4 regions of the Fusobacterium mortiferum ATCC 9817 genome follow, and region 1 is predicted to be linked to each of the others. Evidence: riboswitches for the same ligand, from Rfam matches in the RefSeq annotation. Region 1 holds a riboswitch; each other region holds the start of a gene.

Region 1 (3,731 bases):
AACAGGAGAGTTGATAAAGGCAGCTTTAAGTAAAAATGTAGAGACTATTCTTATAGGAATAGGAGGAAGTGCAACTAATGATGGTGGTGCTGGAATGGTACAAGCATTGGGAGGAAAACTTTTAGATAAAGATGGAAATGAAATAGGTTTTGGTGGTGGAGAGCTATCAAAATTAGATAGGATAGATATCTCTAATTTAGATAATAGGTTAAAAGATGTAAAAATAATAGTAGCTTGTGATGTACAAAATCCTCTTACTGGACCAACAGGAGCTTCTCATATTTTTGGAAAACAAAAGGGAGCTAATGAGGAACAAAGAGAGTTACTAGATAAAAATTTAAAACACTATGCAAAGATAATAAGAAGAGATATAGGAAAAGATGTAGAAAATATTCCAGGAGCTGGAGCAGCTGGTGGATTAGGAGCTGGGCTTATGGCATTTTTATCAGCAGAACTAAAAAAAGGTGTAGATATAGTTGTAGAATATAGTAAATTGGAAGAAAAACTTCAAGGAGCAGATTTAATTATTACAGGAGAGGGAAGTATAGATGGTCAGACTAGATTTGGAAAAACTCCATATGGTGTAGCTAAAACGGCTCAAAAATATAATATTCCAGTAATTGCTTTTGCTGGAAATATAGGGAAGGATATAGATGTATTATATGATTATGGATTTACAGCAATACTTCCAATTCTTCCTAGGGTAGAGAGCTTGGAGAATGCCATAGCTAATGGTAAAGAAAATATAGAGTATATGAGTGAAAGCTTAGGAAGAGTAATTAGTATTTATAAAAAATAGAAAAGTATATATAAAATATATTTTACTTGTAATAACATATGTTATATAATAACGAAAAATGGTAGAGGTGCAATTGACAAGAGTAATATCTCAGAGTTTGACAAACTATGAAGAGATATGAAAGGGGAGATTGCCGAAATAAAAATCAAAGTCAAAGGATTTTTATTGGTAACTCAGATAATATCTGTTTTACTGTCATTGATATTTCAATGGAGAGCTATCTAAAACTATTAGTAAAATTATAGAATGTACTTAAGTTTATATTGTAAATTTTAAAATTTATTAAAAAAGTTAAAAGATAGCAAGGAGTAAATAGTAGAAAATATTGAGAGATATTAAAACTATTTTACTTGGAGCTATCTTTTTTTATTAAAAAATTATTAAATAACAGAATGAAAATAGAACAAGTGGAGGAGAAAGATGAGATTTTTTGGAACGATGAAAGATGAGCAGGGAGTATTATCAATAGGGGGAGTAAAGGTTACTGAGTTAGCTCAAAAATATGGGACACCACTTTATATAATGGACCAAGAGCTAATAGAAAGTAATATGAGAAAATATAAAGAAAACTTTAAAAGTGATAAATTTCAAACACAGATAGTCTATGCGTCAAAGGCATTTTTAGCAAAAGCTATGTGTCAATTAGTAGAGAAATATGATATGGATATAGATGCAGTATCAGGAGGAGAGCTATATACAATAAAAGTAAGTGGACTTGATATGAAAAGAGTACATATGCATGGAAATAATAAGACTTTAGAAGAGTTAGAGATGTGTGTAGACTATGGGATAGGGAGTATAATCATAGATAATGAAACAGAGATAGAAAATTTATCATATGTGTGTGCTCAAAAAAATAAAAAAATAAAAGCTATGCTTAGAATAAATATTGGAATAGATGCTCATACTCATGAGTATATAAAAACATCTAAACATTCATCTAAATTTGGAGAATCAATTTTTGATGAGAAATTAGTAGGAATAGTAGAAAAAATTGTAAAAGATAAAAATATAGAGTTTTTAGGATTTCATTGTCATATTGGTTCTCAAATTTTTGATACAAAAGCATTCCATGAAGGAATAGAAACAATGGTAGTAGAAACAAAAAAGATAGCTGATACTTTAGGAATAAAAATTCCAGAGATAAATCTTGGTGGAGGTTTTGGAGTATACTATACAGAAAATGATGTAGAAGTAGATATTGAGAAATTTATGAGAAGTATGATAGAACATATAGAGAAAAGTTTAGATGAGCATAAATTAGAGATAGAGAAGGTATCTATTGAACCAGGAAGAAGTATAGTAGGAAATGCAGGAAGTACTCTTTATACAGTTGGGGGAATAAAACAAACTTATGGTGGAGTAAAATATATGTTTATAGATGGAGGAATGACAGATAATATAAGACCTGCTCTTTATCAAGCTGAATATGAAGCAGTTATAGCTAATAGACTAGATGAAAAAGAGAGGGAAGTGGTAACTGTAGCTGGAAAATGTTGTGAGTCTGGAGATTTAATTATAAAAGGAAAGAGTTTACCAAAGGGAGAAAAGGGAGATTTACTATTAGTTTCTACTACAGGAGCTTATGGTTACTCTATGTCTAGCAACTATAATAAATTAGCAAGACCAGCAGTGGTATTTGTAAAAAATGGAAAAGCCTCTTTAGCTATTAGAAGAGAGAGTTTTGAAGACTTAATAAGAAATGATTTGGCTATAGAGCTATAGTTCTTCAAAAATGAATAGTATTTTTAGTAAAACTCTTGAAAAAAATAGTTTTTTTCTGAAAAAGTATGAACAAAAAAATAAAGAATTTGAGAAATAGGAAAAACAGAGAAATTTTATTACAATATTAGAGGTATTTAAAATAGGTAAAGAGGAGGGAATATGAGATTTTCAAAATTACAAGCTGCAGGGAATGATTTTATCTTAGTCAATGGACTAGAGTATAGAGATTTAGATTTAAGTAGTACAGCGAAAAAAGTTTGTGATAGACATTTTGGAATAGGTGCAGATGGACTTATGACTTGTGAGGAGAGTAAAGTTGCAGATATAAAGATGAATTATTATAACTCTGATGGGTCAAGAGGAGAGATGTGTGGGAATGGAATAAGATGTTTTTCAAAATTTGTCTATGATAATGGAGTAGTGAGAAAAAAGAGTTTTTCAGTAGAAACTGATGCTGGAATAAAATATATAGATCTTACTTTAGAGAGTGAAGAGGTAAAATATATATCAGTGGATATGGGAAGAGCAGATTTTAGAGCCACTTCTGTTCCTTGTACATTAGATAGTGAAATTATTTTAGAAAAAGAGATAGAGGTAGAAGGACAAAAGTTAAAAATTTCATCTGTTTTAATGGGAGTACCTCATACTGTGATTTTAGTAGATGACTATGATAACTATGATATAGATAGATTAGGAAAAGCTATAGAGTATAGTATGGATATTTTTCCAAGAAAGACTAATGTAAATTTTATTCAAGTAGTAGATGATGAAAATATTATTATAAAGACTTGGGAGAGGGGAGCTTCAAGAACATTAGGTTGTGGAACAGGGTGCTGTTCATCTGCTGTTATAGCTCATAAACTTGGAAAAATCAAAGGAAATAGTGTAAAACTTACCACAGAGGGTGGAGAGGTTTTTGTAACTTTTGATAATGAATATAATGTAATAATGAAAGGTAGTGCAGAAACAATTTGCACTGGAGAGTTTTTAAAATAGGAGGAAGAATTGTGAATAAAAAAAGTATCTGGGAGGCTTATAGATTTTCTATAATCTTAATAGGAGCTATAATAATTGGAAGTTTTATAGGGGTTCATTTTGGAGAGAAAGCTAAGGTTTTAAAACCATTAGGAGATTTATTTATAAATGGAATGTTTACAATAGTTGTACCATTAGTCTTTGTAACAATTAGTAGTTCAATATCTAGTAT
Region 2 (3,731 bases), on a different contig from region 1:
ATTCCTTTATACTCAGCTAATTCCTTTTTTACTGTTTCTAAGTCAAAGTCTTTTTCAAGTTCTACGTTAATAGAAACAGAGTGAGAATTGATAACAGGTACTCTAACACAAGTAGCTGTAACAGGAAGATTAGGTAAGCCTAAGATTTTTCTTGTCTCATCTACCATTTTTTTCTCTTCCTTAGTGTATCCATCTTCTAAAAATACATCAATATGAGGTAGGCAGTTATTAACTATTTGATGTGGATAAGTTTTAGGAGGATTTCCTTTAAGTCCCTCTTCTAAATCAATAACTCCTTTATATCCAGTTCCAGATACAGCTTGATATGTGCTATACACTACTCTTTTAATCCCATATTTTTCTAAAACTTTTAAAGGAGCCATACACTGAATTGTAGAGCAATTAGGATTAGCAATTATTCCTTTGTGTTTAAAAGCTTCTTCTGGGTTTACTTCAGGGACTACTAGTGGAACCTCTTTATCCATCCTCCAAGCTGAAGAGTTATCAATTACTAATACTCCCTCTTTTGCTGCTAATGGAGCATATTTTAAACTAGTACCTCCACCAGCAGAGAAAAGAGCTATATCTATATCTCTATTTTTAAAACTATTTTCATTTAATTCTTCTACTGTATACTCTTTCCCTCTAAAATTTATTTTTTTCCCAGCACTTCTACTACTTGCAAAAAGAAGTAAATCAGTTATTCCTAAATCTCTTTCTTCTAATACTTTTAAAAAAGTTCCTCCAACTAAACCTGTTGCACCAACTATTGCTACTCTCATTTTTCTTTCCCCCTATAATGAAAATTCTTCAGCTACTAAATTTACAGCTTTTTCTATATTCTCTCTATCTATACTACAAGAGATACTTATTTCAGAAGTTGTAACTTGATAAAAATTTATATTTCCTTTACTAAGTGAAGTAAAAAACTTTCCAGCAATACCAGAGTTGTTAATCATTCCTACTCCAACAATGGAAAGCATTCCTAAATTTTCATTTAATTCTATATCACAAGTAGAAAACTTAGCTCTAATTTTTTCTACAACTTGCTCTAAAAGATATTTTTCAGAAGCTTGACAACTAAAAGATATCTCTACTCTCATATATCTATTTATATTTTGTGTAATCATATTGATATTTAAACCACACTCATCTATTGTAGAAAATATTTCAGCTATATTTTCACTAGAAAAAGGTACATTAGAGATATTAGTTACGATAATCTCCTTTGTGACACTTATTCCTGTTATTAATTTATCTTCTAATGCTATATCTTTTTCCATAATATATGTTCCCCCTGTATAACTTAAACTTTTACCTACAAAAATAGGAATGTTATATTTTTTTCCTAGTTCTACTGCTCTTGTTTCCATAACACCAGCTCCAAGATTAGCCATTTCCATCATCTCTTCATAGGAGATTTTTTCTAAAAATTTTGCTTTTGGGTATAATCTTGGGTCAACACTGTATATTCCTTCCACATCAGTATATATTCTACACTCACAATTTAAAGCTACAGTCAGTGCCACAGCACTAGTATCTGAACCTCCTCTTCCTAGAGTTGTAATATCTCCTGAATTATTAATTCCTTGAAATCCAGTGATAATAACAATATTTCCCTCTCTTAAAAGAGTTTCTATCCTTTCAGAAGAGATATTTGCTATTTTATTTTTAGTATGTACACCAGAAGTTTTTATTCCTGCTTGAAATCCTGTAAGGGAGATAGCTTTTTGTCCCTTGGCTGTAAGAGCCATAGCTATTAGAGTAACTGTTTGCTGTTCTCCAATAGACATTAGCGAGTCTAGTTCCCTTTGATTTGGATTAGAAGTAATCTCCTTAGCTAGTTTTATGAGTCCATCTGTAGTTTTTCCCATAGCAGATGCCACTACTACAATTTCGTCATACTCTTTTTTTAATTCAATTAAGTAATCAGCTATTTTTTGAATTTTTTCTACTGTAGCTACACTAGAGCCACCATACTTTAAAACAATTCTCATTCCTCCACCTCTGTAATAAAAATTTTGTAAAAAAAAAACAGCAGAGGCTTCTGCTGGTGTAAAATACTACAAAAAAACTGTAAATATTTATAATTTTACTCCACAGAAAGCACAACATTGAATTTCTCAATGACAGTTATATAGATATTATCCATATACCCAGCAAAAATTTTCTCCAGAGAAAATTTTCACTTCGGCAGTTTTACCTTTCATATTTAATCTTAGCTCTGGAAGCTCATAAATATTACTCTTATCGACTGCTCCTCAATCTGTTTTATTAACTTGTGTGTATTTTACATTAAAACTCTAAAAAATAAAAATATATAAATTAAATATTTTATATTTTAAAAATATATTTTACTTTTTTGCAAAGAGAGAATAAAATAATTCAAAAACATATTATTGTCCTAGGAGGAAAGATGGATACTAGAAAAATATTTAATGATATAGAAATAAATAATCAATGGTTTATAAATACCAGAAGAGAGTTACATAAGATACCTGAATTAGATTTTCAATTACCTAAAACAGTAGCTTATGTAATATCACTTTTAAAAGAGATGGGAATTCCATATAAAGAGGGAATAGGAAAAAGTGGAATAGTAGCAGATATAGAGGGACAAAATAAAAAAATAACAATAGCCTTGAGAGCTGATATGGATGCATTACCTATTTTAGAGTGTGGAAATAAAGAATATACTTCAACTATACCTGGGCATATGCATGCTTGTGGACATGATGTGCATACTGCTATTCTTTTAGGAGTTGCAAAGATATTATCGGAAAATAAAGATTCACTTCCATGTAATGTAAGACTTGTATTTCAACCAGCAGAAGAAACAAATGGTGGAGCAGTACCTATGATAGAAGATGGATGTTTAGAAGGGGTAGATGCTATATTTGGATTACATGTAGATCCTACAATAGAGTGTGGAGTAGTAGGAGTAAAATATGGTGCTTATTGTGCTTCATCTACTGATGTGGTAATAGAAATAGAGGGAAGAAGTTGCCATGGTGCTTATCCTAGCCAAGGAGTAGATGCTATTGTTACAGCTTGTGGAATAGTGACTACCCTTCAAAGTGTAATAAGTAGAAATATAGATTCAAGAGATTCGGCTGTTCTTAGCTTTGGAAAAATAGTAGGAGGAGAAAAAGAGAATATTGTAGCTCAAAAAGTTATAATTTCTGGAACATTAAGAACTTTATCTAATGAGGTAAAAAATAGAGTAAAAGAAAGAGTAAAAGAGATGGTGGAGAATACAGCTAAAGGGTATGGGGCTACTGGAAAAGTAACTTATACAGATGGGTATACTGCTTTAATAAACCATGATGAATATATAGATATAATAAAAGAAAATAGTAAAAATCTATTAGGAGAAAAGGGAGTATATGTAAAGGCCTTAGCTAATATGGGAGTAGAAGATTTTGCTTACTATATTGAAAAAGTTCCGGGAGCATTTTTTAACTTAGGTGTAGGAAATAAGGCTAAGGGAATAACTGCCCCTCTTCATAATGATAAATTTGATATAGATGAGGAGAGTTTAGCTATTGGAGTAAAGCTTCAAATTATGAATATACTATTTGCCTATGAAAAATTAATAAAAAATAACTAGGAATTATCCTAGTTATTTTTGTTATTAAGAGCTTTAAATCCTTCACCTAGAACTTCTGAAACATCAGAGATAGTTAGAAAAGCAAAAGAATCAGTTTCTTTTACAATTGTTTTTACTTTAG
Region 3 (3,731 bases), 210 kb from region 1:
GAAGCTTACTAGCTGCTCCAGCATGAAGTGGAAAAATAGCATTTTCTGCTACAGATACTTTTATTAAATCACTACTTTCAACAGTAGCAATACTTCTAATTTTATCATTATCAAGAACACTTAATTTAAATGTTTCTTTAAATTTTAAAGATAATTCTTCAAGATATGGATGAGTTATATTCTTAATAAGAGTATATTTTTCATATCTATTAGAGAAAAAGTAAAATTTTTCTCCTAAAGTGTACTCTTTATCTTGATAATTGAGATACTTTAAGTTAGTAAGTACTTCTAAAAGTCTATTGACAGTTGCCTTAGGAAGATTTAAATCTTTAGAAATAGAACTTTGAGTAGCTGAATATTTATAGTAAAGATAGTTAAAAATTTTATCTGCTTTATCAATAGCAGGAACTTTTGATTTTTCTTCCAAGATGACTCCCTCCCTGTATCTTTTTTACCCTTCCATTTTTATTTTTTATGTGGTATAATATAGAAAAGATATAAGGGAAACAATAACCCACAAGGGTTGAGGGTAACTCTTAAAGAGCTATTTTGATAGTAAACTCAAAACGTCTAACTTTAACTACTATCTTAAAATAATTCTTCATAAGTTAAACCCCCTTTCTTGCAAGAATTAAGGTTTCCCTTATATATTTATTATATCATAGTAGAATTGTTATATCAAGAATTAGAGAGGATTTTCTAGTTCTTTTTTATTTTTTGAACTTGTTGACAGTAAAAAATCTTTATGCTAGTATAGTAGAAAATATTAAAAAGTTGGAGGAAAAGATGGAGTTAAAAAAAGAATTATACAAGATAGAGGATGAGTTAAAAAAGGAGATAGAAGGAGTATCTGATTATATTTTTAAAAATCCAGAATTAGGAAATGAGGAGTATAAGGCAGTAGAATTTTTAATAAAAGAGTTAGAAAAAAATAATTTTAGAGTAGAAAAAAATTATTGTGGAATGGAAACAGCTTTTAGAGCTGAGATAGGAGAAGGATCTCCTAAGATAGCTTTTCTAGCTGAGTATGATGCTCTACCTGGATATGGAGTAGAGAAGAAACCAGGACATGCTTGTGGGCACAACTGGATAGCAGCTAGTACATATGGAACAGCTCTTGTATTATCAAAAATGTTGGATAAATTTAATGGAACAATAGTATTTATAGGAACACCAGCAGAGGAAACAGTAGGAGGAAAAGTTCCTATGGTAGAGAGTGGAACTTTTAATGATGTAGATGTAGTATTTCAGATGCATTTAGAATCTCAGAATAATATAGCTTGTAAAACTTTGGCAATAGATTGTATAAAATTTCAATTTAAAGGAAGGGCAAGTCATGCAGCTGCTCATCCAGAAGATGGAATTAACGCACTTGATGCTATAAATCTAATGTATGCAGGAATAGGTTGTTTAAGACAACACATTACTTCTGATGCCAGAATACATGGAATAATAACTCATGGTGGAGATGCTCCGAATACTGTCCCAGATTTGACAGAGGCAAGATTTCACATTAGAGCAAATAATAGGGAGTACCTAAATAATTTAACAGAGAAAGTAATAAATATAGCTAAAGGTGCTAGTATGATGACAGGAACAGAGATGAGTTGGGAGAAATTTGAAAATTCTTTTGATAATTTAGTAAACTTAAAATCCCTTCAAGAGTTAATGAAAAAAAATCTATTAGAAGTAGGAATAAAAAATATTCAAGATGAGGGAAAAGGAGCTACTGGTTCATCAGATATTGGGAATGTAAGTCAGGTATGTCCAACAATGTATACAGAAGTGGCATTAGAGATAGAAGAAGTTTGTCATGTACATGATGAAGCTTATTTAAAATATGTAAATTCAAAAGAAGCTTATGATAAATTACATAGAGGAGTAAAAGCTATGGGAGGTTCTGCTCTTGAAATTTTAACTAATAAGGAATTGTTAGAGAAAATAAAAAAAGAGTGGAGAGAATTAAAAAATATAAAATAATAATAAAATTATATATAATATATATTTTACAAAAGAAGAAAAGGGGAGTAAAATAAACACAATAAAAAAAGCCGATAGAGGAGCAAATGACAAGAGTAGGATTGTGGAGTTTTGCAAACGACGAAACAATTTGAAAGGGGATTTTGCCGAAATGGAAAAGAAGCTAAACTTTTCTGTTGGCAATATGAATAATATTCATATTGCTGTCATTGATAAAAAAGGTCAGTGGAGAGCTATCTGTGTGTCATTTTACATATGTTTTTTCTTACATTGTAAATTTATGCCGCAGTTTATATCCGAGACTGTGGCTTTTTTTATTATCAATCACTATATAAAAACACTTTGGGAGGAATTTACAATGGAACAAAGAAAAAGATTTTCAATGCCACACACTTATGTACTAATAGGAATGATATTAGTAATTTTAACAGGACTTACTTATTTAGTCCCATCTGGGAGTTATCAAAGAGCAGTTGACCCAGTTTTAAATAGAACTATGGTAGTAGCTAACTCATTTGAATATGTAGCACAAACTCCAGTTTCTATATTTAGAATGTTTAAAGCTATAATAGATGGGTTAGTATCAACATCTGATATAATATTTTTTATCTTCTTTGCTTATGGATATATTAATATGTTGATAAGTACAGGAGCTTTTTATGGGGGACTAGGAACTGTAATAAAAAGATTTAATGGAAGAGAAACATTGATATTTCCAATATTTATGGTAATATTTGGAATTTGTGGTTCTACATTTGGATTATATGAAGAAACTTATGGATTACTTCCTGCTTTTATGGGAATATCTGTGGCTTTAGGATATGATGCTCTAGTTGGAGGAGCTGCTGTAATAGTAGGAACAGCTACTGGATTTGCTGCTGCTACTCTTAATCCTTTTACTATAGGAATAGCTCAAGGAATAGCAGAAGTACCTATTGGTTCAGGAATTGGACTTAGAACAATAGCTTTTATAGTTTTCCAAGCAACTGCTATAATATATGTTATGATGTATGCTAGAAAAGTGAAATTAAATCCTGAGAAATCAATAGTAAAAGATGTTAAATTTAATTTTTCTAACGGAATGACTAGAGATGAATTAGAAGGATTACCTTTTACAAATAAGCATAAATTAATAATGGGATTATTTTTAATCACTATTGGAATTTTAGTATATGGAACTACCCATTATGGTTGGTATTTAAATGAATTATCTACTTTATTCTTTATAATGATGTTAATAACAGGATTAATTGGTGGATATAATTTTAGTCAGATATCTCAACATTTTATTACTTCAACTTCTGATGTGTTATTTGGAGCTTTTGCTGTAGGAGTAGCTAGAGCCTTAACAATAGTAATGGAAGATGGACAAATAATAGATACAATTATAAATAGTATGGCTGCTACTTTATCTACTCTACCAAAATCAATAGCAGCAGTAGGAATGGTAGTAGTTCAAAATATGATAAATTTCTTTATTCCATCTGGTTCAGGGCAAGCAGCTACATCTATGCCTATTATGGCACCATTAGCTGATGCTATTGGACTTACTAGACAGACAGCTGTATTGGCTTTCCAATTTGGAGATGGATTCTCAAATCTATTTTGGCCAACATCAGCAGCTACTATGTGTGGACTTATGAGTTTACCAATCAATAAATGGTATAAATTTATAACTCCATTATTCTTAATTATGTTTGGATTACAAGTTATATTTATAATAATAGCAGTGGCTATTAATTATGGACCAT
Region 4 (3,731 bases), on a different contig from region 1:
TTATCTCATTATTAGTACAACTTGATAAAATAACCAAAGCTAATACAAGTATTCTTAATTTTTTCATTCTCTTCTCCAAATTATAGTTTTTAAGCAAACATAATTCTACAAATCCATACAGCTGTTAAAAGTCCAGCTAAGTCAGCTAATAGCCCAGCTGCTACTGCATGTCTTGTTTTTCTTATGCTCACTGCTCCAAAATATACTGCAAGAACATAGAAAGTTGTTTCTGTTGAACCCATCATAGTAGAAGCTATTCTTCCTATTAAAGAATCTGGCCCATATGTAAGCATTAAATCATTCATTACTCCAGTAGCTCCTCCTCCAGATAGAGGTCTTAGTATAGCCATTGGCAACACTTCTCCTGGCATTCCTATTAATGAGAAAACTGGGTCTAATATTTTCATCATAATATCTATACAACCAGAAGCCCTAAAAATACCTATTGCCACTAACATAGCTACTAAAAAAGGAATGATTCTAATAGCTGTATTAAATCCCTCTTTTGCTCCTTCACAAAATACTTCATAAACTTTTATTTTCTTTACAAAATAAGCGTATCCTACTATTACTAATATAATTAAAGGTATGGCATAAAGTGATATATTTTCCATTATTCTTACGAACATATTTCTTCCTCCTAAATTTTACTAAAAATTTCTTATTATTTCAATAACTAACTTTTTTCTTACTTTTATTTTTTTATTTCTATTTTTTCTCTTTTATATTTAGGTAACTTTTCTAAAAACTTACAGGAAATTATAGCTACAGCTGTTGACATAATTGTTGCTACTATTGTTGGAGCTATTATTTCAGTAGCATTAGCTGAACCAGCTGCTACTCTATATGCTATTGTACTAGATGAAATTAAAGTTACAGATGAAGTATTAATAGCTAAAAACATTACCATAGAATTTGATGCCTCATCTTTATTATCATTTAAAAGTTGTAACTCTTGCATAGCCTTTATTCCAAGTGGAGTAGCTGCATTTCCTAATCCAAAAAAGTTAGCTGCCATATTAGCTACTATACTTCCCATAGCCGGGTGATCAGCTGGTATCTCAGGAAATAATTTTACTAAAAGTGGTTTCATTAAATTTCCCATTGCTTTTACCATTCCTGCCTCTTCAGCTATCTTCATAAGTCCAAGCCATAGAGCCATTACCCCTATCATCTCTAAAGATAAAGTTACAGCTGTACCTGCTGATTCAATAGCCGAATCTGTAACTGCTTGTACATTTCCTGTAAATATCCCCACCAATATTCCTATCACTATAAGTCCACACCAAATTGCATTAATCATATTTTATACCTCCTAAAAATTTTAGCAAAATAAAAAAATCACAGCTGACTCAACTGTGATAAATTACAAAAAAGATAAATCAATCCCTCTATAGTTTTCACAGATAGCTCTCCATTGAAATTTTTCAATGACAACATTGTAGATATTCTCCACACTGCCAACAAAAGAGTTCAGCTCTCTCTTTTATTTCGGCAAATTCCCCTTTCAAAATATCATAACGCCTGCCAAGCTAGATATTTTTACTCTTGTCCTTTGCACCTCTATCTTGCTTTTTTATTAGTATACTCTAGTTTATACTTCTTGTACAATATATTTTTTATATCTTTTAAATATATTTAATCTTATATCTTACATAAAAAATATTTAGAATTACAAAATATTTATTGACAATATCAAATTATATGCTATAATAATATTGTCATAAGACATTTCCTTAAATTACATTTTAATTTCTACGTATAAAGAAGTCCTGAGGCCGAAGGGGCTTCTTTATCGTTTTTTGACTTTTTTATTTTTTCTTAATATACTGTTCATCTATATCTTTATTTATTTTTATATTCAAACTTTCTAATATACTCTTACAGAATTTTTCGCCAAAAATATAAGAAAGAACATTATAATAATTTTCTATAAATGGTTTATATTCATCTAATTGAAATCCAATAGGATTTTCTCTTCTAAAATAAGGAGATTTTTCTTTCTCTATATTCATGCATGGAAAATCACAATCATTCATAGAAAGATAATTATTCCCACTTGTTGGAACAAAAATATATAAATTTTCTTCTTCAATTATCAATTCTAAAGGATATAAAGAACACCATAATGGCTTAGTATCAATAATCTCTCCTAAGCTCATCCCTTTATCTATACAAATTTTATGTATTGCACAAAGACTCTTATCAATATACACACATGAACAAGTACATCTATCAAAGACACTATTTTCAAACTCTTTTGGTATCAGCATAGCATCATTTTCTATAGAGCTTTTTATCTCTTTCTCTGTCATTCCCTCTTCTTTCATTATAGAAATAGCTTTAGTTAAGGAGTCATACTCTTTTAAATTTTCTAATATAACTTCTCTTGCCTTTTTATTAAACTCATAAGGAAATTGTACACAACAATTTGTTAGACAATTAAAGCAATCAAAATTACTTAACCATCTAAAACTTTCTACATCTATTATTCCATAATAGTTCTTATTTAAAAATTTTACTTCTAATTCTAATTTTCTAATTTTTCTAAAATAATCTTTTATTCTTTTTTCTAATTTAGGAGATAACTCCTTATTATGCATAAAATATCTCATTTTATCCTCCAATTTATTATAAGAAAAATAGAGCTATCCCAAAAACAGAGATACAAGCTCCTATTATCTCTTTTATCTTTATCTTCTCTTTAAATATTAAATATGATATGGGAATTATAAGAATTGGGCTGGTAGAAGAAATTGTAGATATAATACCAGCATTCCCTAAATTAAGAGCTGCTACTAAAAAAGTTATTCCAGCTGTAGCTGTAATAGTTCCACCTATTATTAGTAATATAACTTTCCTATCCCTCAACACATTAAAAACTTTTTTCCACAATCTTTTGTAAGTAAGAAAAATTATAAAGACACCTAAAGCACAAATCATTCTTATCTGAGTAGATGAACTCGGGTCATATCCCATTGAACCCATCTTAGTAAATACTATTCCTGTTGCTTCTAAAATTGTAGCTATGCAGATAAATAGTATCCCTTTTGATGATAATTTTTTCTCATCATTTTTATTTTTAGGTTTGATTACTACTAATAGTACTCCACTACAAGTTATTAACATAGCTACAATTTGAATCAATGTCAATGCTTCCCCTAAAAAAAGATAACCAAATATTCCTACTACAAGTGGAGTCATTGTCATAAATAACATACATATTCTAGCCCCTATCATAACATAGGCTTCGTATAAAAACATATCTCCAAAAAATAATCCTATCAATCCAGATATCCCCAATATTTTCCAATTATAAGATGTAGCATCCACTGGTAAGATAACTCCTCTATCTATACAAGTAAATATTCCTAAAAATATAATTCCCATTACTAATCTAATTACATTTACTGAAATACTATCAGCTTTTTTAGAAGCTTGTTCAAAAAAGAGTGAACTTAAAGCCCAACCAAGTGCTGTAATAAGTGCAAAAATCTCTCCTAAATATCTCATAAAAACCTCCCTCAATATTCTATTCTAATATGATTATATAACACTTTTATATAAATAAAAAGAAAATATAATTTTATTTTCTAAATTTCATCTAACTTGACTATATTCTAAAATATGGTATCATTTAATGAAGATAAAATAAAAGGTGGTAATTATTATGAAAATATTTACTTTTTTTAAAAAAATAGTTTTAGGAACAATTTTATTTATTATAAAGG

The links. A riboswitch is a leader RNA that binds a small molecule or an ion and turns the genes downstream of it on or off. The one in region 1 is predicted to bind lysine.
Region 2: linked by a shared signal. The riboswitch ahead of FMAG_RS05645 (aspartate kinase) and the one ahead of lysA (diaminopimelate decarboxylase) in region 1 are both predicted to bind lysine.
Region 3: linked by a shared signal. The riboswitch ahead of FMAG_RS11490 (YfcC family protein) and the one ahead of lysA (diaminopimelate decarboxylase) in region 1 are both predicted to bind lysine.
Region 4: linked by a shared signal. The riboswitch ahead of FMAG_RS05365 (nucleoside recognition domain-containing protein) and the one ahead of lysA (diaminopimelate decarboxylase) in region 1 are both predicted to bind lysine.

Annotation. Positions count from the first base shown of each region.
Region 1 is NZ_GL987994.1:178,966-182,696, forward strand. It holds gene FMAG_RS10525 (glycerate kinase family protein) at 1-799, shown strand, start outside; lysine riboswitch at 854-1,027, shown strand; gene lysA (diaminopimelate decarboxylase) at 1,220-2,524, shown strand; gene dapF (diaminopimelate epimerase) at 2,684-3,520, shown strand; gene FMAG_RS10540 (dicarboxylate/amino acid:cation symporter) at 3,532-3,731, shown strand, end outside.
Region 2 is NZ_GL987988.1:978,838-982,568, forward strand. It holds gene FMAG_RS05640 (aspartate-semialdehyde dehydrogenase) at 1-782, opposite strand, end outside; gene FMAG_RS05645 (aspartate kinase) at 795-1,997, opposite strand; lysine riboswitch at 2,097-2,273, opposite strand; gene FMAG_RS05650 (M20 metallopeptidase family protein) at 2,417-3,610, shown strand; gene FMAG_RS05655 (YitT family protein) at 3,619-3,731, opposite strand, start outside.
Region 3 is NZ_GL987994.1:387,616-391,346, forward strand. It holds gene FMAG_RS11480 (IclR family transcriptional regulator) at 1-427, opposite strand, end outside; gene FMAG_RS11485 (M20 family metallopeptidase) at 787-1,980, shown strand; lysine riboswitch at 2,048-2,224, shown strand; gene FMAG_RS11490 (YfcC family protein) at 2,339-3,731, shown strand, end outside.
Region 4 is NZ_GL987988.1:913,984-917,714, reverse strand. It holds gene dacB (D-alanyl-D-alanine carboxypeptidase/D-alanyl-D-alanine endopeptidase) at 1-67, opposite strand, end outside; gene FMAG_RS05370 (spore maturation protein) at 90-629, opposite strand; gene FMAG_RS05365 (nucleoside recognition domain-containing protein) at 695-1,303, opposite strand; lysine riboswitch at 1,400-1,574, opposite strand; gene FMAG_RS05360 (hypothetical protein) at 1,812-2,615, opposite strand; gene FMAG_RS05355 (DMT family transporter) at 2,632-3,513, opposite strand; gene sppA (signal peptide peptidase SppA) at 3,671-3,731, shown strand, end outside.